2 regions of the Paenibacillus sp. Negev47 genome follow, and region 2 is predicted to be linked to the other one. Evidence: riboswitches for the same ligand, from Rfam matches in the RefSeq annotation. Region 2 holds a riboswitch; the other holds the start of a gene.

Region 1 (15,547 bases), 440 kb from region 2:
ATTGGTTTTCGGAGTTGCTAATTATGGGAAGTCAGCTTACCGCGTTGTCCATTTTCTCAAGGTTCTGGTTTCCGGCTGTACCGCTCTGGATCTTTGCTGCAGGATTCGGAATTGTGGGTCTTTGTATTGTATTCTTCGGTAGTAAAGGATTTGACCGGGTTGAAAATGTACTGGCTATCATTAAAATTGCAGCCATCATCATGTTTTTGGTGCTTGCCATCGCTCTTCTCGCAGGATGGATTGGGGGAACCAAGTATGAACATAAAGTACCGTTGGATATGGCAGCGATTTTTCCAAAAGGTGGCATCGGATTGTGGTCTGCGTTTCTTTTTGCGTTCTATGCCTATGGAGGTATTGAAGTGCTTGGTATTATGTCATATCGGCTTCAAAAACCGGAGGACGCTCCAAAGGCAGGAAAAGTCATGCTCATTGCCCTATCCACAGTGTATGTTGTATCCATTGGACTGGCGTTGATCATGGTTCCTTTGAATGCATTCAATCCCAAGGAGAGTCCATTTGTACTGGCGCTCAGTAGTGACCACCTTGCTTTTATCCCACATTTGTTCAATGGGGTGCTGATTGTAGCCGGATTTTCAACGATGACAGCTTCCCTCTATGCGGTGACGTCTATGATTATTACCCTCGCTCAGGAGGGAGACGCCCCGCAGTTATTTTCTCGAAAGTGGAAAACGAAGTATCCGTTATTTGCATTGTCCCTTATTGGTTGTGGGTTAGTTGGTACGATCATCATGTCTCTCTTACTCCCAGGCAAAGTATATGAATACATCACGACTGCAGCTGGACTGATGCTTCTGTACAACTGGTCGTTTATTTTATTATCCTCCGGTAAACTGTTGAAATCAGGCAAGTTCGATGTGATCAAACGCTGGATCGGCTTGTTGTTAATCGCTACTGCAGTCACAGGAACGCTTTTTCATGCACTCAGCAGACCAGGGTTCTATATTAGCTTATTGCTTGTCTCTCTCATTGCCATTAGTGACGTCATTCTACAAAGGATTCGAAAGAAGAAGCCTGCGACCCAAACATCATCAAACGCCGAGAAGGGTGAAAATGAAGGAAATGAGCAGTGTTCTACGGGTATAAGCAGTTATCACATCACGGGTATTCGGCTACGAAAAAAAAACAAACTCAAATAAAGAAGAGAAATTGTATGGCTTTATATCCAAAGTAACAGCCAAAACCGACTAAAGACAATCCGGAAATGAGAGCAATTCCCTTAAGCACATTAGTAGTGAGATATTTACGAAAAAAACTCGCGGCAGTCGCCATGAATAGATCCCACAGAAGTACGCCAAAGATGATAGCTCCACTATAAATCAACAATTGATCCATAGGGGAGTCATTTACAGCCTTCGCCAGAACAGAGCCGTAAATTCCTAGCCAGAACATGATGGAAAGGGGATTAAATAGAGACATCAGGAATCCTTGAAGAAATGACTTGGCAAGCTCCGAATCATTACCTCTCATTTGAGAAGGGGCAAGGGTTCCTGCATTTTTAATACTTTCCACACCCGTATAGATCAGTACAAAACAACCAAACATCCAGAGGAATACCCTTACAAATGGAAGTTCAAGCAGATGTACAATGCCGAAATACACCAGCAGCATGTAAATGATATCAGCTGCGATGGCTCCTAGTCCAACAAACCAGGCAGGCATAAACCCACCTCGAATACCCTTGTCCAATTGCGCAGCATTGATCGGTCCAATAGGGGCCGAAAGTGATAGACCCAGGATAACATATCCAAACAGTATATAAATAAGATTGTCCTCCTTCCCATACTGTAACAGCATATTCTTCAAAGTGCTTTTGTAGGACATGATTATTGAGGGCAGTGTATACTTTGTGCACGATTGATCCATATTAGTCGGAAAAGAGGGGGTGATTGTGTGCTTATACGTTGGATAAAGGAAGTATTTACATCACAAAAGAAAGGAGAAACATTCAATAAACGAACACAACATTCACAAAGTCTGGATATTTCGCTAGAAGAGAAACTTAACAGTATTATCAAGGCATTTGAGTATAGTCCTGATTTTGTAGTTCGTGAGTTTCCTATGTTAGAGGGGAAGGGCATTGCCTTGGCTGTATGTTACATGGAAGGGTTAACAGATTCTACGCTGTTGGTTGAACTTATGGACAATATCATTCAATGGATGAATACGAATCCCCTTCCGGGAGATCAACCGGGAGATGTGTTAGTGAAAAGAAACTTACCCTCAGGTAATATCCGAAATATAGATTCGTCGCAACTTATCTATGAGGCTTTGTTAACAGGCCACGTCGTTATACTTATTGAGGATATAAAGAGTGTTCTGGCAGTATCGGTCGCCGGAGGAGCCAGAAGATCTGTGGAGGAACCCACGTCCCAAACGGTGGTCAGAGGGCCAAAGGAAGGATTCACAGAGGAGCTTACGACCAACATTACCCTTGTTCGACGAAAAATACGGACTCCTGATTTAAAATTCCAGATGCATACCATTGGAGAGTACACCCAGACAGTAGTTGCACTGGCTTACATCCAGGGTATTGCCAAGCCACAAGTTATTGAAGAAGTTACCAAACGGCTTAATGCCATCAACACAGATAGTATACTCGAGAGTGGTTACATAGAAGAATTTGTTCAGGATGCACCGCTTACACCTTTTCCGACCATGATCAACACGGAGCGCCCAGATACGGTTGCCGGTAGTCTATTGGATGGTCAAGTAGCCATTATGGTAGATGGTACTCCATTTGCGTTGATTGCACCTGTGACTTTTTTTAATTTCTTTCAAACGCCCGAGGATTATTATCAGCGTTATGATATCTCTACCTTTCTGCGGATTATACGGTTAATCTGTTTCCTCGTATCTCTGCTGCTACCTTCGACTTTCATAGCACTAACCACATTTCAGCAGGAGATGATACCGACCACGTTATTGGTCACCCTGGCCGCACAACGGGAAGGAGTCCCTTTTCCGGCATTACTTGAAGCCCTGCTTATGGAAATTACGTTCGAGGTCATTCGTGAAGCTGGAGTGCGAATGCCGCGAGCCATTGGACCTGCAATCTCCATTGTTGGTGCATTGGTAATTGGACAAGCTGCGGTAGAGGCGGGGCTGGTCTCAGGCGCGATGGTCATTGTGGTTTCCTTTACAGCAATAGCGAATTTTGCTATACCCTATTTCAGTATGGCTACAGCAGTAAGGCTATTGCGTTTCCCGTTTATGTTACTGGCAGGTACGCTAGGGTTATACGGTATATTGGCCGGAGCAGTGCCATTGCTTGCGCACCTGGTATCGTTGAAGTCATTCGGCGTTGACTACCTGATGCCATACAGTCCGTTTTTCAAGTCAAATATGAAAGATCTGTGGTTGAGAGTACCATGGTGGGCTATGAAGACGAGACCTGATGAGAAGACGAATATGAATAAGACGAGACAAGCCCCTCATCAATACCCGTCAGGATCGAATAACACTGTAGACCGTATTAATGAAGCTGAGAACGAATAAGGAGCGATTTATATGATTCGCTTGCAGTCCATATTAATATTACTCATGGTCGGACTGATCACTGCTGGTTGTGGAAATCACACAGAATTAAATGATCTGGGCATCACAACGGCAACAGGATTTGATCGAAAAAATGGAAAGTGGATCATTACCTATCAGATTATTGTACCGCCAGCGAGCAGTTCAATTGGATCGTCGTCTGGTGGATCTCAAGCGCCCGTGAACACATTTTCATCAGAAGGCAAAACGATTCGGGAAGCTGTTGCCCAAAGCAGCGTCGAGAATCCCAAAAGATTATATTTTGCACATACCAATGTCATTCTGATTGGTGAAGAAGCGGCAAGATACGGGATTGCGGAGATCATGGATCACTATTATCGAAATATTGGTTCTCGGGAATCTGCCAAGCTTATTATTGCAGATGGTCAGGCAAGAGAGTACCTCGAAAAATTGATTCCTCCAGAGAAACAGCCGGGGCGTGCTTTATCCGAGATTTTGGAACGGAATAAAGAAAAAGGGTCGTATTATACCGTGATGAACATCCATGAGGTTGGTCTGAAGATCACTTCAGACAGTGGATCCGCCGGAATTCCTGGTGTTACAGCAGATACACAGGGCAATAACAAACAGAATTCAATTGATATTTTTAAGGAGACATCCATACCCGGGAATTTAAGACTTCAAGGATTAAGTGTATTTCTCAAAGACAAAAAGATCGGGGTCCTGAACCAAAAAGAAAGTATGGGTATCGCCTGGCTAACAGACAGGGTGAACTGGACCAACTTGACCTATACGGACGCAAAGGGCGAGGTGAACTCTTTTCTTGTGCGCAAAGCAAAAGTTAAGGTCGTTCCTGTGAAAAAGGGGCTTCATTATGCTGTTCAGGTAGATGCAAAGGTGGACGCTGAGCTGGATGAGAGTACATACGGAGAGGACATAGTTAGTACACATACCATTCATGAATTGCAGCGACAGGCTGAACAAGTCATCCAAGCACAGATATTGAATGGATGGAGAGGGAACCAGCGGCTTCATGTCGATCTGTTAGGGATCGCGAACAAAATACATCAAAGACATCCCAAAGAGTGGAAAAATCTAAAAGACAACTGGTCTAGTGAATTGGCACAGATGGATATTAACATAAACGTAAACGTAACTCTGGAACGAGTAGGTCTGCTTCAAGATTCTTTCAGCAAGTTGCTTGGCGAACAGAAAGACTAACACCAAGGAGAGGTTCAATCATGAAATTAGCTAGGGAGCTTCGCGTATCCGAATTGGCTGTTTGTCTTTCCTTATTTGAAGTTGGCAGTACAACCTTGTTTCTGATAGGTGGAGATGCCAAACAGGATGCATGGTTAGCCATGCTCGCCGGGGCTGCTGGTGGCTTGGTGTTACTACTCCTTCATCTGGCTATTCATCATCAGGAACCTGAATTGGATTTGTTTCTTCTGTGTCGCCGCTATATGGGAAAAGTACTAGGGACAATCGTAAGCCTTTCATTTGTAGGTTATTTTGCTTATGAAGCTTCACGAAATTTACGTGACATCAGTGAAGTCACTGAATTGACCTTACTGAACAGAACGTCCATGTGGATTATAAGCATGATCACCATTGTCGTCGTATCCAACACTGTACGATATGGATATCGTGTACTGTTTCTCATGTGTATGATTCTGTTTCCGCTCATGGCGCTGGGCTATGCATTAATCAGTTTCTTAATTCCCACTACAGGTCTTTTTCACCCAGAACTAGTCTTGCCCGTGTTGGAGAATGGCTGGAAGCCGATTTTCCAAGCTGCTTTTCCGGAGATCGTATCCTTTCCATTCGGGCAGGTTGTCTTGTTCCTGGTCTTTTATCCCTATGCCCGCAAAGGCAGGAATCTTAATAGAGTGGTGATTATCACCTATACTCTAACGGCTCTCGCTTTAACATTTATTAATCAACTTATCATTTTTGTCTTGGGTCCTCAGATTGCTATCTATAGTACGCTCCCGCTTTTGGAGACAGTACAATTGATCGGTTTGACTGAAGTGTTTGAACGGATGGATGCCTTGTTCACTTTACTACTGTTCCTCGGATTGGGGATTAAAATGGCTGCATTTTTCCATGGAGCCGTGATTGGACTCGAAAGAGTAACGGGAGCGAGCTATAGGAAATGGGTGTTTCCAGTAGGGGTTGTTCTATATGGGTTGTCTTTTTTATCACCGACATTTACAGAACATATTGAGATAGGGCGAGGATTCACGTTGAAATATACTTCTCCTGTATTTCAGATCTTTTTACCCACACTACTTTTGGTTGTCATCCTTCTGAGAAAGAAAGGGATGCAGAAAAGCGAAAAAAACTAGCAGAAATTACGAATGCCATACGCTCTGGAATTAAAAAAGACTCAGTCGTAAACTGAGTCTTTTTAGGGTTTAACCATTAGTTATCATCCAACAATTTTAATGCCGTGTCTGATTTCTCCAAATCGTGTTCAACTTGCTCTTCGATACTATAGGGATGATACATCTCATTCTTGATCATATAGTCTGCGATCTTTTGGTGGGTTTCGATTGCAGTATCCAATTGAGCCTTAAGGACTTTCCGAACTCGGGGGGTTGCAGTTTCGGTAAGAGCTATCGCATAGGTACGTACGGCTGACTTGGCAGAGAGAAGCATATCGGTAGCAATGGCCATATCATCCATGGGAGCAATGGCTTTAACGAGCATCTCTTTCGTTTTGGTCGTAGTCATAAGAGCAACCTCCTTATTTTAATAGGGATTTTAATTCTGCAATGGATTTGGAATAGTTTTCCAAATCTTCTTCAATTAAGGATTTCAGTTTGTCGTCTTTTATCAGTTCCAGCATCGTTACAGCTTTGGTGGCACACGAAGTTTTGAGGGTTAGCAGTTCATGTACTTCGAGTTTCTCATGTAATGCAAGTTCCTTAGTTGCCATCATTAAGCACCTCCAAGAATTGATTATTCTTTATGTTAGTACCCTGATATAAAACATATAAACGGAATTTGTTTAAAATATTTTAAAAATTAGAAATTAATGTTTTATTTATCTGTTGATTTTATATCCAGGTCATGGTGAAGTTCTGTGGCAGGGATGACGGGCTCATGTATCTGTCCCTTTGGAACAGGATTGGAGATATATACATAGTCTCCGGTTCCATCAGGTGCACTTCCTGTAGCCCATAAACCTTCGGCGGATTCAGTTCCCTCGGAGAGATTCCAGAATTCATAGGCCTGCGGCTGAGATTCTTGCTCGGCTTCAGGAGGGAAAGAAGCTGGAACAACGACTCCGTTCTTTTCCTCCAGTTCCTGAATAGCTGCCATCCATTGATACTGGTGATAACGGTCACGTGCCAACATTTTACGGAAAGTAGCCCGTACGCCTTCATCTGTTGTCATATGGTACAGTCTTGCTACCTGAAGGCGACCCTGACTCTCGGCATGCAGATTAGAACGCATGTCTGCAAGCAAGTTACCACTTGCCACGATATAAGAACCATTCCACGGAACACCGTTTGAGTTGGTTGGTAAGCCACCAAGACCGCTGACGAGTAGATGTTGCGGATTGATACCGCCCATAATTGCAGCTGTCACAGGATCCTCAGCGGCTTGTTGTTGTGCCTCAGGAGAAGCACCATCCAGCAACTGGCTGATCAATGAGCAGAGCATCTCGACATGTCCAATTTCTTCAGTGCCAATATCCATGAGCATATCTTTATATTTCTCTTCACCTCGACAATTGAATCCCTGAAAAAGGTACTGCATCATGACTGTCATTTCGCCAAATTGTCCTCCCAACACTTCTTGAACCTGACGTGCAAGCATGGGATCGGGACGTTCTACTTTGACTTCAAATTGCAACTCTTTCTGATGTCGAAACATGTGATTCCCTCCAATAAAGATGTTTTAAATTTCTGAATGAATTCAAAATTTTATTAACCTGATCATTGGAAATTAAACAGTAAAATAACAAAAAAGACAAAAAGGAGATAGGGAGCTTCTCCTGTTTTGTCTCATAAGTTCACTGCGACATATTCTTAGCTATCGCCAGATAATATCTACTCTGAATCCGGTCTTTTGACTTGAAGAGGTGGGGGAATGAGCCATCCTTTTTCTTTGTTCATTTGAAGAATTCTGACGCCTAAAGCCATTTTGGTTACATGATATTTGGCGAACAGAGCACCAATATCTTCTCGGATGGATTGACCAATTGTTTGGCTCGCAGCAACCAGACCCATGGATGTATCAGCAGCCACTTTTGCAGCAATTTCGGGATCTGTGAATCTTGCGCCGGCCGGGATATCCTCCAACTCTACATGTGGTCTTTCCGGTAGGGTAGGTGCAGGGGCAATACCATTTTCAGTCAATAGTGTATCGCATTCTTTAATTTCGAGTTTGGCCTGGTCCAGCAGGTCTTCCAAGATTTTCTTCAAATCTTTATCTCCTGCATGACTCATATAAGCTTGATAGCAAGACACAGTGCCTTTGGCCATTGTGGAGCATTGCCATACACTGAAGATTTCACCATAGTGCATCGGCTCGTTCTTGGGGTTGCCACTTAGAATACCCATGATTTGATTTCCCTCCAGTAGGTTAATGTATCACCAACTTATGATCGCCTGTATTCTATAAAATTATGCACTGAACAGGGAGCGGAGGATGCCATAGTTATTAACATCATTTTTATTATGTAAACTAAAGATGGTTTAAACTATTTTATCTTGTTATTCAAAAAAGAAAACCAGCAGAACAGGTCTGCTGGTGGGAGTGCAACATGTATTTTTAGACTGGAAAAAGTGGGTTACCATTCATCCCGATCCATAATTCTGACTTTTCAAGTCGTCCAGCCAGATGTAACAACCAATCTTCGCGTCCCTTGGTTGCCATCACCTGAACGCCCATTGGCAAGCCTTCAGGTGTCATATGCAGAGGTACACTTATCGCAGGCTGGCCTGTCAAATTCGCGAGCTGGGTGAACGGAGTATACGTAAGACTTGGCTCAAACATCTCATAGATGAGCTGCTGCTGCTGGGTCTTGTCCAGTTCGCTGATCCGCATCAGGTTACGGATCTGTTCATCATGAGGTGTCAATTCTCCGATCTTGGGCGCAGCAAATGCATTAACAGGTGTGACATAGAAGTCATAGCGCTCAAACAAGGTGGACATCTGCGCTGCAGCTACATCCCATTCTGCCAGACTATGCACAAATTCCGCAGCGGACACTTTTTTGCCGGCTTCAGCCAGAACCCAGGATTCAATCTCCATATCATCTGAGGTCAGAATTCGTCCCATGGAACGTTCCATGGAAGAGATCATTGCAGCCATCTCGCCACTGTTCATCATATAATAGTTCTCCATTAACCGGACCCCATTAACTGGACTCAGCTTTTCTTCAACATGATGACCTTGATCTTCCAACCAGCGAACGAGTTTATATACTGCTTCTTTGGCTTCTGTGCTGACGGGTGTACCTACAGGTGAATCTGTTGTGTACGCAATTTTCAGTTTGCGTTGATGAGGATAGCTCATATCTGCCAAGTAACTGCCTGGGAATAGTGGTGCATGAAACGCAGCTTCAGGCTGAATGACTTGCAAAGTATCGAGCAGGGCGGCACTGTCCCGAACCGAGCGGGATAGGGCAAAATCAATGGATGCGCCTTGCCATTGACGACCAACTCCAGGCCCCACAGGTGTCCTTCCGCGCGTTGGTTTCAAACCAAACAAGCCGCTGAAGGAAGCGGGAATACGAATCGAACCGCCTCCATCACTGGCTCCGGCAAGTGGGACAATCCCTGAAGCTACTGCTGCGGCAGCGCCGCCACTTGAACCACCTGGAGAGTGATTGATATTCCATGGATTGCGAGTTGGACCATGAAGACGGGGCTCGGTAATATTTTTCAAACCAAATTCTGGCGTATTGGTATGTCCTATGATGATAAAGCCTGCATCACGCAGTCGAGAGACAAAATTGGAACTGCGCAATGCACGATGCTCGCTGAACAGGCGTGAGCCAGAGGTCAGAAATTCATCTTCCAAGGATTGGGAAATATCTTTCAAAAGCAGGGGAACACCGGCAAAAGGTTGTTCTCCAGGGCGAACCAAGCCCGCTTCTTGCCGCGCACGAGCTTCATATGTACGAATAACCGCATTAAGCTGCGGATTTACTTCTTCAAGGCGTGCAAATGCCGCTTCCAGCAATTCAACCGGAGATACTTCCCGGGATCGGATCAGTTCAGCCAACCCTACGGCATCGTAGGAGGTATATGAGAATGAAGACATTATGATCGTTCCTCTCTGAATATAGTTCATCTGTTGTTCCATATGTCATCGTACCACTGGAATAGATAAAAGACAAAAATGATCGAGTACCGAGTAATGAGGAGAAAAAAAGCACTGCACATCGAATTCGATGTGCAGTGCTTTCATGTTTAAAATTCGATCCTTTGATAAACCTTAGATAAAACATCCACTTACTCTGTACGAAGCTTCGGTGCCGCATCGGACGCAGTTGACGATCGTTCCTGCTGTTTGGAAATGGCGAAGAGGGCAACCCAGATCAAAATAAACCCAAGCAGCTGCTCCCATGTAATCAGCGTACGGAAAGCAATCCAGTTCACCAACACACCTGCCATCGGGAAGCTCAGTTCCGCGAGAGTTGCGACAGAAGCTTTGGTCGACGACAGACCTTTGTAATATAACAAAAGACTGAGCAATCCTGGTAACAATGCCTGACCAAGAATGTTGAGGATGACAGCAGTCTGTTCACTCGTTCCGGACGGAAACGTCCATACCGCACCTTCGTTCCACGTCATAAAGATCAGGAGCGGGAGAGCAACGACGAAGCGAAGGGAAGTAACGGTCTCGTAACGCGCCTGTCCCAGCATCAATCGGCCCATAACGGTTGAACCTCCCCATAAGGCAGCAGCCCCAAGGGATAACAGGCTACCTGCATGAATCCAGTTGTCCCAGTTACCTAGTGGCATTGTGAAGCCGAATGTAAGCAAATATGTTCCGACAAGTGCAATGAAGAACAGTCCGCCGAAGCGACGAGGCAATGTCTCTTTCAATAACAGCTTAGCCAGAACGATAGCGAAGAGTGGCTGCATTTTTTGCAATAACAGTACCGTGTTGGGATCGTTATGTGTAAGTGCCATGGTGAACAATACCGTTGCGAGTGCTGAACCACCCCATGAGATAAAGATCACGGCAATCCAGTGGCGAGCGCGCAAGTTCTTCAGATCAGCCCGGAATTTCCATAGCACGGGAATGGCTATAAGACTGACGATGATATGCTCCACCAGTACAATCTGCGTGGATGTCATTGTATTAAGCAAAATAATGCGGAAGAGTGGATCCACACCCCAGAGGGCGGCGCCGAGAACAACAAGCCAGAATCCGGTATTACTTCGTTCCTTGCGGTAAACCGTTGATGCTGCTGATGTCTTTTCCATATTCAGGACTCCTTCGTCAGAACACGGAATCTTCAGTTGGCAAAATCGACAAAAGCCCCCGTTTTGGTATATACCAAATAAACGGGGGCTCATCCAAGGACATGCGTCAGGAAAGAGGCCTTCCCGTGAACGGCATGTCAATGTGTTGATCTTCTCTCATCCGGACTGTACCGTCGGCCTTGGATTCACACCAAGTCAGTCGCTATATGTCCTTCGTTAAGAACAAATAGCGAGTCGCGGGCTGGTTCCGAAGAACATCACCGCCGGTTGGGAATTGCACCCTACCCCGAAGATCCTATTCAATTATATAGTGTGTTGAACAAGCTGTAACATTAATAAGTTCATCTTATTCCTGTAAGCGCTAGCAGTTCAAGCATTTTTTCAGAAAATGATATTCCAGTTTCCTTGCTGTCTGCGAAGAAGCACGATCTGACCTGCGTGATACGCATCATGGAGTACCCAGCGAGCTAGTTCGTGTGCCCATTTCTCTTCAGAATCCATATAAGCTGCTTCCAGATCTGACTCCTGTAGCGCCGCCAATTGATCTCGCAACTGTTGAGCTAACCGAGTTGTACCCTGTTGCAGTGTATTCCATCCATCTGCGTCCGTTGCATCTCCAGAATTCCCAAACGTGTATTCATTGGAGTCTACAGCGGGAAGGGTGGGTTCTTTACCTTGCATGCGACATAATAAGCGATGGTTGTAATAATACATATGGTTAACCAACTGCCAGATGCTTAATCCTCCTGAAGGCGGAACCCAGGCTGCTTGTTCTGCTGTAAGACCTTCCAGGGATTTTGACAAAGGCACAATCCAATTGCATTGATCCCAAGTGTCATCCTTTTGAATAAGTAACACATCTAATGCTGTAGTTTTCGTCATTCATTTATTCCTCCTTGAGTGCTATTGTGGTGTAACTAGCTAAAATTACTTATTGAGGTTACACTTAATATAACACATCAAGAAATGAATGTAACTATCTTTATTGATCTAAGAAGGTTACATGAAACGGAGGCACATATGAACAGACTATGGACCGATTTTGTAAACAGTGATTATCACGATTGGCGTGGGGGAGATCGATCGGAGGACAGGCTCGGGAAGGCAGACTGGCAACGAGACTTTCTGGATCGATGGAAGCTGCAAGCTCCTGTACCCGCATCCTCTGAAGATGAATTGGAGATCAGAAATTTCAGGGATGAATTGCTGACCCTGGGAGCCCGTGTCTCTACTGGAGTATCATTAACAGATGGGGAGAAACAATGGTTGAACTCTGTTATGGAAGCAGGAACTATAAGAAGAAGATTGACCTCAATGAATCAGGAATTGCAAATTCAACTTGTTCCGGCAGAAGTTCATTGGCATCAGGTTATGGCTGAGGTAGCTGCTGACTTTGCAATGACTTTGGTGGAGGGAGGAGCGGGCAGAATTCGTATCTGTGATAATTCGGATTGCCGCTGGATGTTTTATGATGATACCCGAAGCAGAACACAGAAGTATTGTGATGATAAGATGTGCGGGAACTTGATGAAGGTCAGAAGATTTCGAGCGAAACGAAAAACCCAAAATTGAAAAATATTAACAATAACTATATCATGTATATATACTAGCGAAACAATAGTCATAAGCCGGACGGATTCGTAAGCAGGATATGATCGTCTTTCAAACCAAATATGATGGGAGATGTGTCTTGTGCGGACAAGTTATCTGTTGAAAAATGGCTGTGTGTTGTCGATGGATGCTCGAATTGGACAGTATAAAAGGGCGGACGTCCTGATCCAGGATTCACTGATCACGGCGGTCCAACCCGACCTTGATATTCCGGATGCGGAGGTCATGGATGCTTCATCCATGATTATTATGCCTGGGCTGGTGGACACGCATCGGCATGTGTGGGAATCACTTGTCAAAACAGCGGGAACCAACTGGTCCTTGCCAGTCTATTTGCAAAATCTCTATTATGGTGCGATGGGAAGCAAGCTCCGTCCAGAAGATAGTTATATTGCCAACCTGCTCGGTTCCTTGGAAGCGCTTAATGCAGGAGTGACGACAGTGTTGGATTGGAGCATGCCGTATTCTCCCGAGCACACGGATGAACTGATTCGTGGACTTCGGGATGCTGGGATTCGGGCGGTATTTGCTCATGGAGTACCTGGTGAGACGAACTACTGGAATAGGGATAGCCAACTCACGTATTCGAATGATGTGCGAAGAGTCAAAGAACGGTATTTTTCATCACGGGATCAATTGCTTACCTATGGACTTGCGATTCGTGGTCCAGAGTTCAGTCATTGGGATACAACAGTGAAAGAGATCGAGCTGGCTCAAGAACTGGATGCAATCTGTTCCATGCATGCCGGATTTGGCAGTTGGGGATCGGTGGATCGTTCCATTAGTCACTTGTATGAAGCGGGGCTGTTAAGTCCACGAGTGAATATCGTTCATGGTAACACCATGGGCGTGGACGAATATAAAATGTTGGCCGATAGCGGCGCTTCTTTGTCGGTCACACCTGAGGTTGAAATGATGATGGGTCATGGATATCCGGCAACCGGCTATTTTCTCGAACATGGAGGAACCCCTACACTTGGTGTAGATGTAGTGACGTCCACAGGCGGAGATATGTTTTCCCAGATGAAGTTTGCACTTCAGGCTGAACGATCCAGAGCCAATGAACAACTTCTGCAGCAGGGTGAGATGCCTGGTGAGTTGAACTTGCAGTCCAGTCAAGTACTGAGATTTGCAACTTCAGCTGGTGCTCAAGCATTGGGACTAGAGCAGAAGGTTGGAACGCTGACCCCAGGAAAGGAAGCGGATCTGATCATGATTCGTACCACCGATCTGAATCTGTTCCCCGTCCATGATCCGATCGGAGCTGTCGTTCAATTTGCCAATCCATCCAATGTCGATACCGTGTTTGTAGCAGGCAGACTCGTGAAGCGAGAGGGCAAGCTCTTGCATGTTGATCTGGACGCAATCCGCCATGCGGCGATGCAGAGCAAAGAATACTTGTTATCCCAATACCGGATGTCAGACGCGGAGAGAATTACTTTTTCGTGAATCGTTCTCATAAAAACCTGAAATAAGGTCAGTTCATATTTTCATATACACGACTATCTATATTACGAAATGAAGGGCCGCATAACGTTATGTGGCTCTTTAACGTGTCTGTGTATCGTCCAATTAGACAGGATAAGGTAGGAAGGGACAGCTGAAAATGACGAAAAGAGCTCTCTTTTTCTATACTTCATCTAACAGAGAATTAAAAAGCGAATTCTTAGAAATTAAGACTCATAAAAACTACGCATAATATAAATTATACGCAGTTTTGTTTTAAATCCATTTTCATATTCATCCACGTGCAACAGATCATGATAATATTCGCGGAAAAAGAACAAATCGAACATTTCTTCACTACTACATCCATAACATATCAAGACGATATAGAAGGAAAAGGTTGGAATGTAGTTCATATATGGGTAAGTAATAGGGGTGTGTCTAACTTGATTACAGTTCGGGGTTGCGGACAAGCCAAATATGAAATATATTTGGGGGTGTGACATGCCATCAGACATAAGAGGGAGATGTATCATGAACACACCATTACATACGAATTCAGATCATCAAAATGCAGCTTTTGGATTTGCACTAGCTGACTCATCCGTACTTGCAGAGGCGCAAATCGTTGTTTCACAACCAGGAGGTGCAGATGACCTACAGTTGGATATTGATCCGCAGCGTCTCATGAAGGATGGACGTAAAGTATCTGTCATTGCGCAACCGTTGGAATCACCCGTCGATCGTCAAGATGCCAATATCATCTATGGTCAGGAGCTGGCATACGTACAATATGCTGTTAACCTGAAAACGGACAGCACGATTTCCATCACTTCTATTGAAGGCATTGAACAGGCTGTGAATCTTGGTTGGTCAGCATTGGCCGAAGGGGAATACGAACTTCGAATCTCCCTGCATATGAAAACACCTCGTGTTGCTGAGGGTGCGCTCGAACCTGAACAACTTGCAATGGTTAAGTATGCGCAGGTTATCACCGTATATATATCACTTTTCCCGGCAGAAGCAGCGTCGTTAGCTTTGACATCTCAACCTGTATGGACCAGGAATCATCATGTATTTGACTCCTATGGCAGAGGAGGGTTTATTCTCGCTGACCTGCCTCGGCTCGCAAAGCGTGTGGAGGAACTGATTGGACCAGGTAACCATAATCTGATCGAAAAATTTGCTGAAGGGGAACTGTCGGATACGTTGCTGGAAGAAGGTCTAATGGCGATTGCCTGGGGCGTGACTCCCTGGTGTTATTCACTCTATTCTGCACCAGACCAACCATCCGCTCGAATAATTGCTGTGGACAAGCTAGGCGATGAGCCTGAACGAAAAGGGGTCTACCGTATTGATCCATCCATTCAGCAATTAAGTATCGTACCGGCGAACGAACTGGCTTATTGGCCTGCCTGTGTTCAGAACGACTGGCCTGTTATTGATGTGATGGGTGAAGGCGAGACGTTGCATATGGATTTGTATACTCAGATCTGTGAATCCGTAAATGGACTGCACGA
Region 2 (15,547 bases):
AAATTCACTGATCATTTCCTCAATCGCGTCCGTTACCAGCTCGACTCGCTGATCGACGATCTCGGCAATTTGTTTGATACTCAGACCTTCTTCTCCGGACAAAAACAGCAGGCCTTCAATAATCGATTTCAATTTCGGAAAATCCATGATTCTTTGTTTCCCCTCTCCACTCCATAACGATATCCTCAAACATCCGTTCCTGATAACAGACAATCTGCTTCATCTTCATCAGTTCCAGCACCGCCAGAAAAGTCACGACAATCTCATGGCGATAGATATGCTCATCCATTAACTTGGAGAATAAAAGCCTGCCTCCCGGCCCCATACTTTCCAAAGCGCCGATGACATCCCGTATCCGATCCTTAACCGAAATTTCATCCCGTTTGATCCGGGTTACAGTTGTACGCTTCTCAGCCTTGCGTAGCGCCTTCTGAAATGCAGCAATCAGATCAGAGGTATGCAAACCCTCAACCGGGTTCGAAGGGGCTTCTACAGGCATATACGGGCGCAGATCCTCGGGCTCTTTGGAAAAAATAAGGCTCCGTTCCCACTCCCGTTCATGAAGATGACGCGCAATGCCCTTGTATTTGCGATATTCAATCAGACGTGCAATCAGCTCTGCACGTGGATCATAATCTTCTTCTTCCATATAATCATAATCCTCAAAATCCTCAATTACCGGTGGTTTGGGCAGTAAAAGTTTGCTCTTGATCGACAGCAGTGTTGCTGCCATGACCAAAAATTCACTCGTAATATCCAGTTCCAGTTCCTGCATCGAATGCAGATACGCCATGTATTGATCGGTAATATCGCTGATGGGAATATCCTGGATATGAATTTCAGCCTTATCAATCAGATGAAGCAGCAGATCCAAAGGCCCTTCAAAAGTCTCCAGTTTGTATGTAACTACCGTCACTAGACGAATCCTCCCGCCAGAAAAATACAAAACCCTGCTAAGCCGTCCGAATCCGGTCTCCCGTTTTCGTCTGCGCAAAGCAGGGCACTACTATTAAATAAGCACTATTTTAGCTGTTTCGTCAAGTTTGCCATCTCAATTGCCGCCGTAGCTGCATCCCAACCTTTGTTACCCGCCTTGGTTCCGGCACGCTCAATCGCTTGTTCAATATTTTCTGTTGTAACCAGACCGAAGATTGTAGGCACGCCTGTTTTCAGGTTAATTGCCGCTACCCCTTTAGCCATCTCGTTACATACATAATCGTAATGTGTAGTTGATCCACGAATGACAGTTCCCAGCGTAATCACCGCATCATACTTGCCACTCTCCGCCATTTTCTGCGCTATTAAAGGGATTTCGAACGCACCTGGGACCCAGGCTACATCCACTTCCTCATCCTTCACGCCGTGACGTTTGAATGCATCGAGCGCTCCGCTAAGCAATTTGCTCGTGATGAATTCGTTGAAACGTCCAACAACAACTCCATATCTTAATCCTTCTGATACTAAATGTCCTTCAAAAAATTGTGGCATTCAAGTCATCTCCCTAACGGTATATTAATGTAAGCACCGGATGTCTCTTAGTAACGACTTCCATAAATTACATATCAAAAGTTATTCATTTAAAATACATTTACTCTTCGTTCTGCTCGATATCATCGAACTTGAGCATATGACCCAACTTGGCTTGTTTCGTATGAAGATAGACGGTATTGTCCTCGTTCTCTTGCATCTGAATCGCAACCCGCTCCACCACTTCAAGTCCATATCCTTCCAGACCTTTGATCTTGCGAGGATTGTTGGTCAGCAGTCTGATCTGACGAACCCCAAGGTCTTTCAGAATTTGAGCGCCAATCCCGTAATCACGCAAGTCGGCAGCAAAGCCCAGCTTCAGGTTTGCATCCACGGTGTCCAGACCTTCTTCTTGGAGCTTGTAAGCTTTGAGTTTGTTGATCAGGCCAATCCCTCGACCTTCCTGTCTCATATAGAGCAGTACACCGTTGCCTTCCTCGTGAATCTGTTTGAGTGCCGCATCAAACTGGGGACCACAATCACAACGATGGGAATGAAATACATCGCCTGTCAAACATTCAGAGTGCACACGCACCAGTACAGGTTTCGAACCATCAATCTCACCTTTGACCAGAGCCACATGCTCCTTGTTGTCCACAGCGTTCGTATAAGCCACCGCTTGGAACTCGCCAAAGTCTGTTGGCATACGCACAGCCACTTCACGTTGAACCAGCTGCTCTTTTTCGTGACGGTAACGAATCATGTCTTGAATACTGATCAGCTTCAGATCATGCTTGCGGGCAATCTCCTGCAGATCCGGAAGTCTGGCCATCGTACCATCTTCCTTGATTACTTCACAGATTACGCCTGCAGGGTAGGAACCACACATGATAGCGAGGTCTACAGCTGCTTCCGTATGTCCGGCACGGCGCAGCACACCACCATCTTTTGCAATCAAAGGGAACATGTGACCAGGCTTGCGGAAGTCCCCAGCTTTCGCTTCAGGATCAATCAGCCCCTTCACGGTGATGGAACGTTCATGTGCCGAGATACCTGTTGTAGTATCTTTGTGGTCCACAGAGACGGTGAAGGCCGTTCCATGGAAATCTGTATTTTGTTGAACCATGGGTTTCAGGTTGAGTTCGTCCGCACGTTGTTGTGTAATCGGAACACAGACCAGACCTCTGCCTTCAGTGATCATGAAATTAATCACTTCAGGTGTTGCCTTTTCGGCCAAAGCGATAAAATCGCCTTCATTCTCCCGATCTTCATCATCCACAACAATGACGGGTTTACCACGCATGAGATCGTATATGGCTTCTTCTACCGTGTCCAGAATGGATTGTTCTGACATTGGTCCACCTCCAGTGTATTTCTTTTCTCTATGTTCTTGTGTAGATGTTATGCAAAACCGTGATTGGCAAGAAAATCTTCACTGATACTACGCGGCTTGCCAGCACCTGTCTCCTGATGTCCTCTTCCATACTGAAGCAGATGATCCACATATTTGCCTAAAATATCGCATTCGATATTGATGGTATCCCCTGTCTTTTTGACATTTAGTACAGTCTCACCAATGGTGTGCGGGATAATGGAAACAGTGAATGCACTCTGCGACGTATGAACAACAGTCAAGCTAATGCCGTCCAATGTAACGGACCCCTTAGGAATCAGATATTTGAACAACTGATGATCATCAGGTTTGATCTCAAACACAATCGCGTTCTGATCACGTGTTATACTGCCAATCACTCCAGTACCATCGACATGGCCCTGAACGATATGTCCGCCAAAACGGCCACCTGATTGCATGGCTCGCTCCAGATTGACTTTACTGCCAGATTGCAACTGACTGAGATTGGTATGTCGAAACGTTTCAGGCATTACATCGGCGGTAAAACCTCCACCTTCCAGCGTTGTTGCAGTTAAGCACACTCCGTTCACTGCTACACTATCGCCAATCTTCAGATCGTCCATGATGGCGGAAGCTCCGATATTCAGGACCATCGCTTCGCCTTTCCGACCAATACGCCGAATCTGACCGACTTCTTCCACCAAACCGGTAAACATGCTGCCGCCTCCCTCGATCATTTCTAAGGACCCTAACTTACTACTTTAAGATCCATTTATTTATTCAGGCCATACCGGAATACCGCCAATGCTGATATTATCCCCAACTTGTTCGATCTCCAGCTGATTCAATTGAATCGCCTGATTCATGCGTTCCACACCCTCAAAGCGGAAACTTCCAGGTGTATCATAACCGCCTACAATCTTTGGAGCGATGAACATAAGCAGTCGATCGACCAACCTTGCCTCCAGCATGGCTCCATTCAGGGTGCCTCCACCTTCAAGCAAAATTGAACCAATCTCCCGCTCACCCAGCTTGCTAAGTCCGCTTAACAGATCCACACGTGGTCCAGGACCACAGCGTATAATTTCGACACCATAGGCTTCCAAACGCTCAGCAGCTTCAGGACTGGCTTCGTCTGTTGTCAGTACCCATGTTGGGGCTAGACCATCCTTAACCATCTTGGCACCTAAAGGAAGACGTAGCTTGGAGTCCACCACAATGCGTACCGGACTGATGCCTTCCACTTGCAAACGGGTTGTAAGCTCCGGATTATCGGCAATCACTGTGTCTACGCCAACCATAATTCCCTGGTGACGATGACGAAGGGCATGCACAATCTCACGAGCGGGCTCATTAGAGATCCACTTGCTGTCTCCGCTACGTGTAGCAATCTTTCCATCCAAAGTTGTAGCTGTCTTGAGCGTCACGAAAGGTAGGCCTGTTGTAATAAATTTAATGAATTTTTCATTCATCCGTCTTCCACGCTCACGCAATACGCCAACTTCAACTTCAATGCCTTGTTGACGGAGCATGCTAATGCCCCTGCCGGATACTTGCGGATTTGGATCTTCACAACATACCACGACACGTTTCACCTTTTCGTGAATCAGGCGTTCACTGCAAGGTGGCGTCTTGCCATAATGACTACAGGGCTCAAGTGTAACGTATACCGTACTGCCTTCTGCGTCGCTGCCTGCCATGTTCAATGCATGCACCTCTGCATGACCGGTTCCACGTTTCAAATGACTTCCCAGGCCTACAATACGCCCTTCTTTCACAACTACACATCCAACGACCGGATTAATTCCCGTCTGTCCTTGTGCTCGTTCCGCCATATCAAGTGCCAGTGCCATATAAAATTCATCATTGATCATTTCCAAATCCGTTCACCCCGCGGTCTAAAGTCTTGATTATGAAAAAAATCCCCGTCGAACAATCAGTTCGATGGGGATGATGAGAGACAAATGTCAACAGCAGGAGTGAAATGGATACAGCACGCCAACACTTTGCCCAAAACTTCATTTCGGGCAAGTGAAAATAGACACATACCTTAATGAACATCAATCACAGGTAAAGAGCTTCTATAGTGTGGCACATGTATGGAACTGTCCGGCGTAACCGGATCTTCCCTGCACAGTGCAATACATCACGAATAGTGACTGTGCAGCAATACTCCTGCTGAGTGCAGACCTGTTAGGTCTGCACCTCTCCTTCTCCCATCCAGACTATACTGTCGGTTCTGGAATTACACCAGATCAGCCATCTGCCACAGGCAGACAGGTCACGGACTTTGCATCAAGTGCTGGACATGTGTCCTTACACTTCCTGCATCACCGCCGGTAGGGAATCGCACCCTGCCCTGAAGGATTGCTTTCGTTATTAATTGGATGTTAGCACTTTAATGCCAAAAAATCAATTGTTTTTTGTTCCTTTTTGTCACATACTAACTTTTAATAAGTCAAGAAACAACAAAAAACCGCTTCCTCTCAAGGAGGCACGGTTTTTGCTTGGAAGTATTTCATATCCACCATCTCATTCTACAATTCGGGAAAACACCAGCTCGCCATTTGCTTTAATTCTTTGGCATTATGAAATGGAATGCGGTCAGGTTCTTGCAGGGTCGAAGTCGGAAGCGGGAACTCTCTTGCCACTCTTCTGACCCAACTTGTGGAATCGATCGCAATAGCCGAGCACTTCCAGCGTCCATTCGTTCTCGGTCGAAATGTCTCATGCAAATCTGCTTTTCCCGGCATCTCATGAAACACACCATCCAGATATTCGACGATGACCCGCTTGTCTCTGACTTCATGACAGTATACGGTCACCCATACACCTTCCCGGACCCGCACAGCATACACATCTCCAGATTGTACCTCCCCGGTACCTGCATCAGGAGATGCCTTTGGTACTTTTCCCCGAACACTTCTCTTCTTCTCCAATGCTCCTAAGATCGTGTCCTTTACAGGTGGGCTCTCTTCAGGCTTCTCTTCAAGAGATATACTACTCGAATCAAAACCATGGAATATCTTGTTCAGGTTGTTCTCATTAATTCCGATAGATGAGTGCCACGACGCCAAAGGCGCCTGTACTTCAACCCGCACATTGGGACGCTCGTCACGCTGTATGTAAGAAGTAAATTGAGTTATCATTCCGGGATGTTCCGGTGTATCCAGTATCCCAATCAGAGCTAACGTCTCGAGCAAGTCACGATAGGCATATTCCTTTTGTGTAGGCAAAAGACGTTCCTTTTTGAGCGCTATTGCTGCCTTGCTGTAGCGTGTTTTGGGAGGTAATTCGCGAAGAACCGTTAACACCGCACGGAATGTCCAGCGGTCGTATTCATTTGGGATTGGAAGCTCCTGTGCGGCAGCCAGCTCTCGAAGTGCTAGCATTTGTCCAAAGGGATCACCGTCCAAAGGGGTTCCATTGGTCATCCGCCAATACCATTGCAACGTCGTGTCGGTTGCTTGATCTACGCTTAATCCGCAGATCTTACAAGTGCTCGAAGATGGATACGGCGTGTGTTCATGATCTGGCATACTGCTTGCAATAAGCTTGCCCGTAAGCAGCGAGCGCCAGATCATGGGTGCTGACCACAAAGAGGATATAAAGGCCTGCGCTGCATCATTTATCGTCCATTGATTCGCAACTTTTTTCAGTTCAGTGATCGTTTCATCATGTTGCGGACGCACAAATCGATTCGGTTCATGCCCGGCTGCCTCAAGCGCTTCTCGATCCTGTACGGATACACTATCCGGTACGACATGTCGCGATGCCTGCAGTTCTTCGTCCCACAACATGCGCTCACTATAAATTTGTTTTAACAAGCTTAGCTGAGTAACGATATCCAAGGTTTCATTCATCCTTTCTTCATCGATTTCAATACGTAACACGTAACATATGAAAAATAAAAAAAGTGCTTCTATAAAAGAAGCACTTCATGTTTGGATCCAGTTAAGCTGAAGGAATTAAGCTTCTACAACTTCAACAGTTTCCATTTTGTCTTTACCTTCTAAAGCGTCCACGAACTCCATACCTTTTGTTACTTTACCAAATACAGTATGTTGTCCATCCAAATGTGGTTGCGGTTGGTAGCAGATGTAGAACTGGCTTCCACCTGTGTTACGGCCAGCATGTGCCATAGCGAGTGTTCCGCGCTCATGTTTGTTCGGGTTGATTTCACAGTTGATTGTGTAACCTGGGCCACCTGCACCGGAACCATTAGGGCATCCGCCTTGGGCTACAAAGCCCGGGATAACGCGGTGGAATGTAAGACCATTGTAGAAGCCGGAGTTAGCCAGTTTCTCAAAGTTTGCTACTGTGTTTGGAGCTTCTTGATCGAACAGATCGATAAGAACTTCTCCGCCGTTTGCCAATTTAATTTTCGCTTGTTTCGCCATATGTAAATGACTCCTTTCGTATTGACCATCGTTAATGGTGCCAAAATGCATGACCCTGGGCCAAGCATTATAGCACTTTTCTTAGTGTACACCGAAAATGTCTGGATCGCAAAAAAAACGGCAACTTTTTTCATTATTTAGTCCGAGTACACAAAAAGCAGACGAAAAAGGAAGTTCCCTTTTCATCTGCTTCAACTGTGGAATCCATGTAATTTGAATAATGCAAAAACGCATTATCTTTGACGAATTAGCGAGTAACTGGCTGTTTGCCAATACGCGCAGGTACCAGGTCATTCTGGATGATATCCTGATACGTCTCACGGCGTACCACTACATCTCCTTGACCGTCTTTGACAAATACAACGGCCGGACGACGAATCCGGTTGTAGTTGCTTGCCATGGAGTAGTTATATGCACCTGTACAAGCTACAGCAAGCAGATCGCCGCTTTCGACTTTTGGCAAGTCCAGATCCCAGATCAGCATATCACCACTCTCGCAGCATTTACCCGCAACAGATACCGTTTCCTGAGCAGCCTCATTCGCACGATTCGCAAGCACAGCTTCATACTTGGATTCATACAAAGCAGGACGTGGGTTATCGGTCATCCCCCCATCAACGGCAACGTATTTACGCACACCTGGGATGTCTTTGCTTGTTCCAACGGTATACAGCGTTGTTCCCGCTTCACCCACGATGCTGCGGCCTGGTTCAACCCAGATCTCAGGCACGGCATAGCCGATTTGAGCAAAATGATTTTTAACGGCATCTGTAATAGCCTTCACGTATTGTGCAACTTCAAGTGGCGTATCTCCATCGATATAACGAATTCCGAATCCACCACCAAGGTTAACTACTTTGAAAGCAACGTTAAGACGCTCATATACGCTTGCTGCAAATTCAGCAACACGTTGAACAGCCATCTGGAAGCCTTCAACTTCAAAGATCTGGGAACCGATGTGGGAATGAACACCCAACAGAACCAGGTTGGATTGCTTGGAAGCCAGTTCAATCGCTTCAAATGCTGTACCATTCCCGATATCGAATCCAAATTTCGAATCCGTTTGACCTGTAGAAATATATTCATGCGTGTGTGCCTCAACACCAGGCGTCACACGAAGCAAAATGTTTACTTTACGATTTTTGTCAGCTGCTACAGCCTGTAACAGATGTAATTCATTGAAGTTATCGACAACAAAGCATCCGATCTCTGCATCAAGAGCCATTTCGATCTCTTCCAGCGTTTTGTTGTTACCGTGGAAGTGGATGCGCTCAGCAGGGAATCCTGCTTGAAGTGCTGTGAACAGTTCACCGTCAGATACGACATCCAGGGAAAGTCCTTCTTCAGCTGCAAGGGCACACATCGCCATTACACAGAAAGCTTTACTTGCGTAAGCAACCTGGAAGCCCAGTCCGGAAGCACGGAATGCTTCCATGTATTCTCTGCAACGCTCACGAACCAATTGCTCGTCCACCACGTACAGGGGAGTTCCAAATTGTTCTTTCAGATCTGTTGCATCGACTCCGCCAATTTCCAGATGTCCCTGCGCATTTATTTTACTTGTACCATGTAAATACATAATCTGCATTCCTCACTTTTTATATACTGGAACAGTTGCTATTCCAATGATTTTACACCAGTATACCAAATTAGGCAGCGAGATGAATGGATTTTTCGGCAGATCATTTGTGTTTTTTACTTTTTCGCAGTTCGCCGTCGGGATCATCGGACATTTTGGTGTTGTCACGTGTTTTGTTGAATGATGGACGTTTTTTATTTTGCAGCAATGGAAGCCGGAATAAAAAGTTGCCCAAGGCCTTTGCATTAAACGGTATAAAAGGCCAGAGATATGAAGAATTGTACGACCGGTGAACGGTGAGCGCCAATATGAGCAGTGTACTGCCCACGACCAATCCCGGAACCTTAAATATCGCTACAGCGATTAGCAGGACCAGCCTGACCAGCCTGTTGGCGAGTCCCAGCTCGTAACTCGGCGTGGCAAACATACCGATGGCTGCGATGGCCATATAGAGTACAACCTCATTGACAAAGTATCCCGTTTTCACCGCGATATCCCCGACTAGAATGGCTGCGATTAAGCCCATGGCCGATGCCAGAGGTGTAGGCGTATGAACCGCTGCCATCCGTAATAAATCGACGCCAAGCTCGATCAGAAGAAACTGTAGAATTAGTGGAAGCTTTACATTTTCCTGTGGACCAATGAAGTCGAGTCCCATCGGTTTAATCGAAGGGTCAATGACCATAAGAAGCCACAGCGGTAGCAAAAACAGCGATATGAGAATCCCTGCAAAACGCACCCAACGTAAGTACGTTCCCATCAAAGCCGTCTGTCTGTTCTCCTCCGCATGCTCACACAGGTCGAAGAAGGTCGTCGGCAGAATCATTACACTGGGGGAAGTATCTACGAAAACCACAACTCGCCCTTCCAGCAAATGGGAAGCTGTCACATCCGGTCGTTCCGAATAACGTACGAGCGGGAACGGATTCCATCCCTTGTTGATAATCGCTTCCTCCAGCTGTTTATCGGCAGCGGGAATACCATCGATATCCACTCGCTGTATTTTCTCACGGACCGAATCCACTTGTACTTTATCCACAATATCATCAATGTACACCACGCAGACATCGGTTTGTGTTCTCCGGCCCACCTGCATGATCTCAAACTTCAGTCCTGGGTCGCGTATTCTGCGGCGCACCAAGGTTACGTTGGTCAGGAGTGTTTCGGTAAAACCGTCTCTGGAACCTCGGACGACCCTTTCCAATGAAGGCTCTTCGGGTGAACGTACCGGATAACTCCGGGTATCCATAATTAAGACCGAACGATCCCCTTCAACGAACATCGCACTCATGCCGGTAAGAACCTTGTTGATGACGGCACTCATCTTGTCCACTCTTTCCACCTGAATATGGGGAATGTAACATTCGAAATAGGATTTGAGTGCATGACCTGACACATCTTCAGGGGTAAGATAGGTCAGTCTTTTTAATACTTCAAGCAATATCTCATCTTTCGCGAAACCGGTGATCATCAGCAAGCCAACGTGTTTGCCACCCAGAACCATTTCCCTCATATTAACATCAAAGGATTCACCCAGCCCGAGTACCTGTTGCAGTGTATATTTATTGTCATTCATGCGAGGGGAGATGTCATCGTTTTCCTGCCAATACCGCACCGATTCCTCAATGCTGTCAGACATCTCATTCTGTTTTTTCTTATTGTACGCTCTCTTCTCTTCTTCCTTCTGAATCTTGTAAGCAGACTTGTGTGGCCTCTCTTCCGTTATACCTTCACTATTTTCCTGGCCTGTATGATCCGAACGTTCATCCATTTTCCATCCTCCTATGGCCCCGATCTACCGCTGATATATAAAAAAATCAAACAGAGAACCTGTCATTTTGCCTAAAATCATGGCGAGCAGTAATCCAAACAAATAAGGTTTCATGCCCAGCCGTTTGGCTAATACGGGCAATACATTAAGCACCTCAGTGAGCGCCGCAGCCAGCAGACCGATAAACACGCCACAGAATAGACCAACCACCGGGCTTAGCAGCAGTACCCCATGCATTTTCCAGTGCCAGAAGTCCGCCACAGTCCCGAGCAGTGAACCACCAATTAGCGCCCCTTCGTACCAGTGGGTCTTGTCATACGATTGCGTAAGTTGAGCCAATCTGGGAATCATATCGAGCACCAGAATGAGCGCAATTACGCCGCTTCCTACGGCAATCCCCCCTGCAATACCCAGCACAATGCTGATTGCTCCATTAAGAACGCTCATCCGCATTCATCTCCCCGCGTTCCTGCTCATGCATCCGTTCGCTTTCTTCAATCACCACATATTTATCCACATTTTGCTGGTAAAGGAACATCTCTACTTCCAGCGGGGTAGGCTCCTCATTCCACTTCTTCTTGAACAAATGATTGAAAAATACCGCCATTCCGAATCCAATGCCAATGGAATACGCCACTTGGAACAGATAGGGATGTTCGTCCCGATGCCCAGTAAGCATCTCCACAATTCGAATCTGTACTTCCTGCATGTTCACATCGGCATGAAAATTCATAATGGTTAAGGCCGATCCAAAGAACAGCAGCAGCCAAACCAATATGAACAGGGACTTGGAAGGTTGACCATTTCCCGCAATGACTTCAACAAGCGTATGGCCTGATCCAATCAGTTCCACGCTTACCTCCGGCAGGATGTTCCGAATTCGGGGAATGATCTGCAATATATCTATGAGTATCAGATTGCCGTCCTCCGGTCCAGGGTGCAGCAGTTCAAGCTCCAGTAGCCTGTCCTCCTGATCTTCAGAAGTGGTCAGCACATGTGCAATATCTCTAAGCTTGACTGCTCTGCCCCTCTGGATGCGAATACGGCTGCGTAGACGAACGTAGACCATTGGAGTGGGTGTCTGGGACATCCATAGCACTCCTTTACTGCGTAATTTAGGTTAGTATTTGAAGAATGTGCAAATTTATTACAAATTGGTTGGAAAAGATCGTGAGGCGGTGGGGCGCTGCGGGATGGATCGGTCATTGGTCGCTGTTGCTCGGGGGAGGATTCATGCAGACACTCCGACGGCAGACCAACCTTCTGATCGCTGTTGTCTCCAAATTCTTTTGATTGATTTCTAAGTGTTAGAAATTTGGAGACAAAGGCGAACGCTTCGCTTCTTCAGGTCTAATCTGCCGCCTGCCTTGCTTGTGTATCATTAGGCAAGCCCTCACGCTTCGCTCCTTTTGACCGATTCCATCCCTTCGCTACCCATTGTCCTCCCGTTTCCAAACGTTTATAATAAATATGCTGGGGAGTGGGCAGGGAGGATTTAAAAGATGAGTTTTTGAGGTTATTTTGAAATTTGAGAACAACGGTGCAATTGTTACCGAAACCAGTCTCCAGATGATGAGTACTGGCGATATTTTAGCGAATGAGCTGATTCAAACTGATCCATCTGCAGATTTCTTTTTACTTAAAGATCGAGTGTATATAAGAGAAGAGGAAACCAGAAACACTGACCAATTAAGTGAAAAGTTAGGAACAATTGAAAACAAATATATACAAGAGGGAGAATTTAAGAATCTAATGTCTACGCAACTTCCAGTGGGAACAGAAATCTATCGTTTCAAAAATGAAAATTCAATAGATCAGGTGATTGTTAAGGAGACTGAAAAACTAATTATCTACAAATCGTTATCTGAAGGGTAATGATCCCTTGGATGCACAGCCAACAACAAATAACCTTCCTCGCCATAAAGCGCGATAGAAGGTTGTTAGTTGTCGTATATTGGTATATTAGCACCAATATTGTTGTTGCAATCCACGAAATTACTGCGCGATCTGGTCGCGGATGGATTGCAGTATTTTTTTCTCCAGACGTGATACCTGCACCTGAGATATTCCCAGTCTGCTGGCTACCTCCGACTGGGTCTGATCCCGGTAATACCGAAGATAGACGATTAACCGTTCCCGCTCGCTGAGACCACCGATGGCTTCGTTCAGGGCCAGCTTGTCAAACCAACGTTCTTGAGACTCGTCGGCAATCTGATCCATTAAGGTAATGGGATCGCCGTCATTCTCAAATACGGTCTCATGGATTGAGGTCGGTGGTTTGTTTGCTTCCTGGGCAAATACGACTTCCTCCGGGGTTACCCCCAGCTCTGCGGCTACTTCTTTGATCGTTGGTAGACGATCCAGATGTTTGGACAGTTCGTCCCTTTTCTTGCGGACTTTATTCGCCATCTCTTTGAGTGAACGACTGACCTTCAGGGTACCGTCATCCCGCAGGAATCGCTGGATTTCTCCGATGATCATCGGCACCGCATAGGTCGAGAACTTCACGTCATAACTGAGATCGAATTTGTCCACTGACTTGAGCAGACCGATACAACCAATCTGGAACAGATCTTCCGGATCATATCCCCTGTTCATAAAACGCTGTACGACGGACCAGACGAGTCTGATGTTGCAGTTCACCAGCGTATCCCGTGAGACATGGTCACCCGACTGACTGAGCGCAATCAGCCGTTTGACCTCGGCATCGTCCAAATAGGTCTGTGAAGATGGTTTCACTTCAGCATCCATAAGAACACCAACCCCTAATTATACAATGCTTTCTTGGATTCAATCCTTTTCTTCATCTTGATGGAGGTGCCTCTGCCGGGCTCACTGCTGACTTCGAATTCATCCATAAAGTTTTCCATAATGGTGAAGCCCATGCCCGACCGCTCAAGTTCGGGTTTGGACGTATATAGCGGCTGCTTCGCCAGTTCAAGATCTTCGATTCCTTCACCGCGGTCTTCCACAATAATTGTGATCATGTCTTCCCGAATCTCGGCCTGGATGGACACAACACCCTCGGAGTTATTGTTGTATCCGTGGATGATGCTGTTGGTCACGGCTTCCGAAATGACCGTCTTCAGGTCACTGAGCTCGTCCATCGTTGGATCAAGCTGGGAGATGAATGCAGCAACGGTTACCCGTGCAAACGATTCATTCTCTGACTTGGCCGCGAATTGCAGATTCATGAAATTTGTCCCTGTTCCTTCATTCATGAGACGACCTCCAGACCTGAGAGAGCAGTTCCCTCATTTTCGTATATCGGCATAATCTTGAACAAACCCGACATTTCCAGCAAACGATACACCGGCGAATTGACGTCACATACTACCATCTTGCCGCCTTTATTCTTAATGAGCTTGTATCTTCCCAAAATGACACCCAGACCCGAACTGTCCATAAATTGCAGATCTTTCAGGCTGAGTACCAGATGCTCGCTTTGTTTCCGCTGGATAGCTTCATCCATTTGCATCCGTACCATGTCAGCTGTATGGTGATCCAGCTCCCCGGATAATCGTACAATCAGAATCCCGCGATGGTGTTCCATTTCCACATGCAAGTTCACGTTTGCCCACTCTCCTCCCTGTCTTGAACAAGGATTTCTACGTTTCCGAAGGCTTTTCCTGCCCCCCGACAAAACTAGAAGAAAACCCCTATTTAACTACAAAATATGTTCGAAGAATGTGTGTAACTCGCGTAATTCGCCGTTTAATCAAACAGATTGGACGTCGTCCGCTTAAACAGCTTCCACCAGCCAGCTTTATTCACGTCCTGTGGAGCCTGAATGTCGAATTCCTTAATGACGTCGTTGCCCTGGTAAACCACCAGTTTACCTATACTTTGCCCAGCTTTGATCGGGGCTTTCAATTCTTTGGCGACCAACAATTCATGCCGGATGTCATTGGATTTGGCTCCTTTACGCATCAGCACACTATAATTTTGCGTGGCATTCAGAGGCAACTCGGCAACTTCACCTTTTTCAATTTTCAGACTACCCAGCAGATCCCCTGCCTTGTATAGCGCCTTCATCGTATATTGACTAAAGGCATAGTCAAACATCGAAGACACCTCGCTGTTCCGTGTTTTGGTATTCGGTTCACCGAGTACCACGGAAACGACACGCAGTCCATCCTTGGACGCTGTAGCGGAGAGACAGAACTTGGCTTCGGACGTGTAACCTGTTTTCAAACCATCTGCCCCTTCATAAAAACGAACCAGCTTGTTCGTGTTCACCAGCCAGAATGGCTTTTCCGTATCTTTGCGAAGGTAATCCTGATATGCACCGGTGTACTTCGTAATCCCGGAATGTTTCAGTAGTTCACGGCTCATGACGGCAATATCATGGGCGGAAGAATAATGATTATCGACCGGAAGGCCGTTACAATTGGCAAAATGAGTATCCTTCATGCCAAGCTCCTTCGCACGTTCATTCATCAGCTGTACAAAGGCTTCTTCCGAACCGGCGATCTTCTCTGCCATCGCTACCGAGGCATCATTGCCTGATGCCATTGCAATCCCTTTTAACATATCATCGACCGTCATTTCTTCCCCGGGCTCCAGAAAGATCTGCGAACCGCCCATGGATGCTGCGTATTCGCTCGTTCTTACCTTGTCCGTCAGCTTCAACTTGCCCGTGTCGATCGCTTCGATCGTGAGCAACATCGTCATAATCTTCGTAATGCTTGCCGGAGGCAGCTGATCATGACTGTTTTTCTCATAAATAACGGTTCCTGTATCTGCATCCATTAAGATCGCAGAAAGCGCCGACGGGGCCAAATCAGCGGCTCCAGCTGCCTTTGGTTTTTCTTCAGCCAATGCCGTTGATGCCAAAAGGGACAGCAGGATACAAAGGGTCATGAACGATGCCATTATTCTTTTTTTCACTAGGTTACCTCCTCAAATGACTTGCTTACTGCATGTTCCATGCATGTACTGCTAATCATTGTCGGCGCGTTTGCAGTAAATTATTC

What was found. Region 2 has a riboswitch for FMN ahead of ribD (bifunctional diaminohydroxyphosphoribosylaminopyrimidine deaminase/5-amino-6-(5-phosphoribosylamino)uracil reductase RibD). Riboswitches for the same ligand answer to the same signal wherever they lie in the genome.
Region 1: linked by a shared signal. The riboswitch ahead of AC4G47_RS12535 (DMT family transporter) and the one ahead of ribD (bifunctional diaminohydroxyphosphoribosylaminopyrimidine deaminase/5-amino-6-(5-phosphoribosylamino)uracil reductase RibD) in region 2 are both predicted to bind FMN.

The regions. Positions count from the first base shown of each region.
Region 1 is NZ_CM177754.1:2,708,663-2,724,209, forward strand. It holds gene AC4G47_RS12485 (amino acid permease) at 1-1,157, shown strand, start outside; gene AC4G47_RS12490 (LysE family transporter) at 1,150-1,782, opposite strand; gene AC4G47_RS12495 (spore germination protein) at 1,912-3,516, shown strand; gene AC4G47_RS12500 (Ger(x)C family spore germination protein) at 3,529-4,737, shown strand; gene AC4G47_RS12505 (GerAB/ArcD/ProY family transporter) at 4,758-5,864, shown strand; gene AC4G47_RS12510 (spore coat protein) at 5,941-6,252, opposite strand; gene AC4G47_RS12515 (spore coat protein) at 6,266-6,460, opposite strand; gene AC4G47_RS12520 (manganese catalase) at 6,562-7,401, opposite strand; gene AC4G47_RS12525 (DUF3231 family protein) at 7,578-8,090, opposite strand; gene AC4G47_RS12530 (amidase) at 8,302-9,798, opposite strand; gene AC4G47_RS12535 (DMT family transporter) at 9,990-10,970, opposite strand; FMN riboswitch at 11,115-11,268, opposite strand; gene AC4G47_RS12540 (DinB family protein) at 11,352-11,852, opposite strand; gene AC4G47_RS12545 (CGNR zinc finger domain-containing protein) at 11,991-12,542, shown strand; gene AC4G47_RS12550 (amidohydrolase family protein) at 12,654-14,030, shown strand; gene AC4G47_RS12555 (hypothetical protein) at 14,562-15,547, shown strand, end outside.
Region 2 is NZ_CM177754.1:2,263,761-2,279,307, reverse strand. It holds gene scpB (SMC-Scp complex subunit ScpB) at 1-147, opposite strand, end outside; gene AC4G47_RS10475 (segregation and condensation protein A) at 116-916, opposite strand; gene ribH (6,7-dimethyl-8-ribityllumazine synthase) at 1,021-1,488, opposite strand; gene AC4G47_RS10465 (bifunctional 3,4-dihydroxy-2-butanone-4-phosphate synthase/GTP cyclohydrolase II) at 1,589-2,821, opposite strand; gene ribE (riboflavin synthase) at 2,869-3,537, opposite strand; gene ribD (bifunctional diaminohydroxyphosphoribosylaminopyrimidine deaminase/5-amino-6-(5-phosphoribosylamino)uracil reductase RibD) at 3,598-4,701, opposite strand; FMN riboswitch at 5,026-5,192, opposite strand; gene AC4G47_RS10450 (hypothetical protein) at 5,359-6,672, opposite strand; gene AC4G47_RS10445 (peptidylprolyl isomerase) at 6,790-7,221, opposite strand; gene lysA (diaminopimelate decarboxylase) at 7,469-8,800, opposite strand; gene AC4G47_RS10435 (spore germination protein) at 8,904-10,571, opposite strand; gene AC4G47_RS10430 (stage V sporulation protein AB) at 10,596-11,024, opposite strand; gene AC4G47_RS10425 (stage V sporulation protein AA) at 11,005-11,661, opposite strand; gene AC4G47_RS10420 (hypothetical protein) at 12,093-12,446, shown strand; gene sigF (RNA polymerase sporulation sigma factor SigF) at 12,567-13,322, opposite strand; gene spoIIAB (anti-sigma F factor) at 13,337-13,792, opposite strand; gene spoIIAA (anti-sigma F factor antagonist) at 13,789-14,142, opposite strand; gene AC4G47_RS10400 (D-alanyl-D-alanine carboxypeptidase family protein) at 14,286-15,434, opposite strand.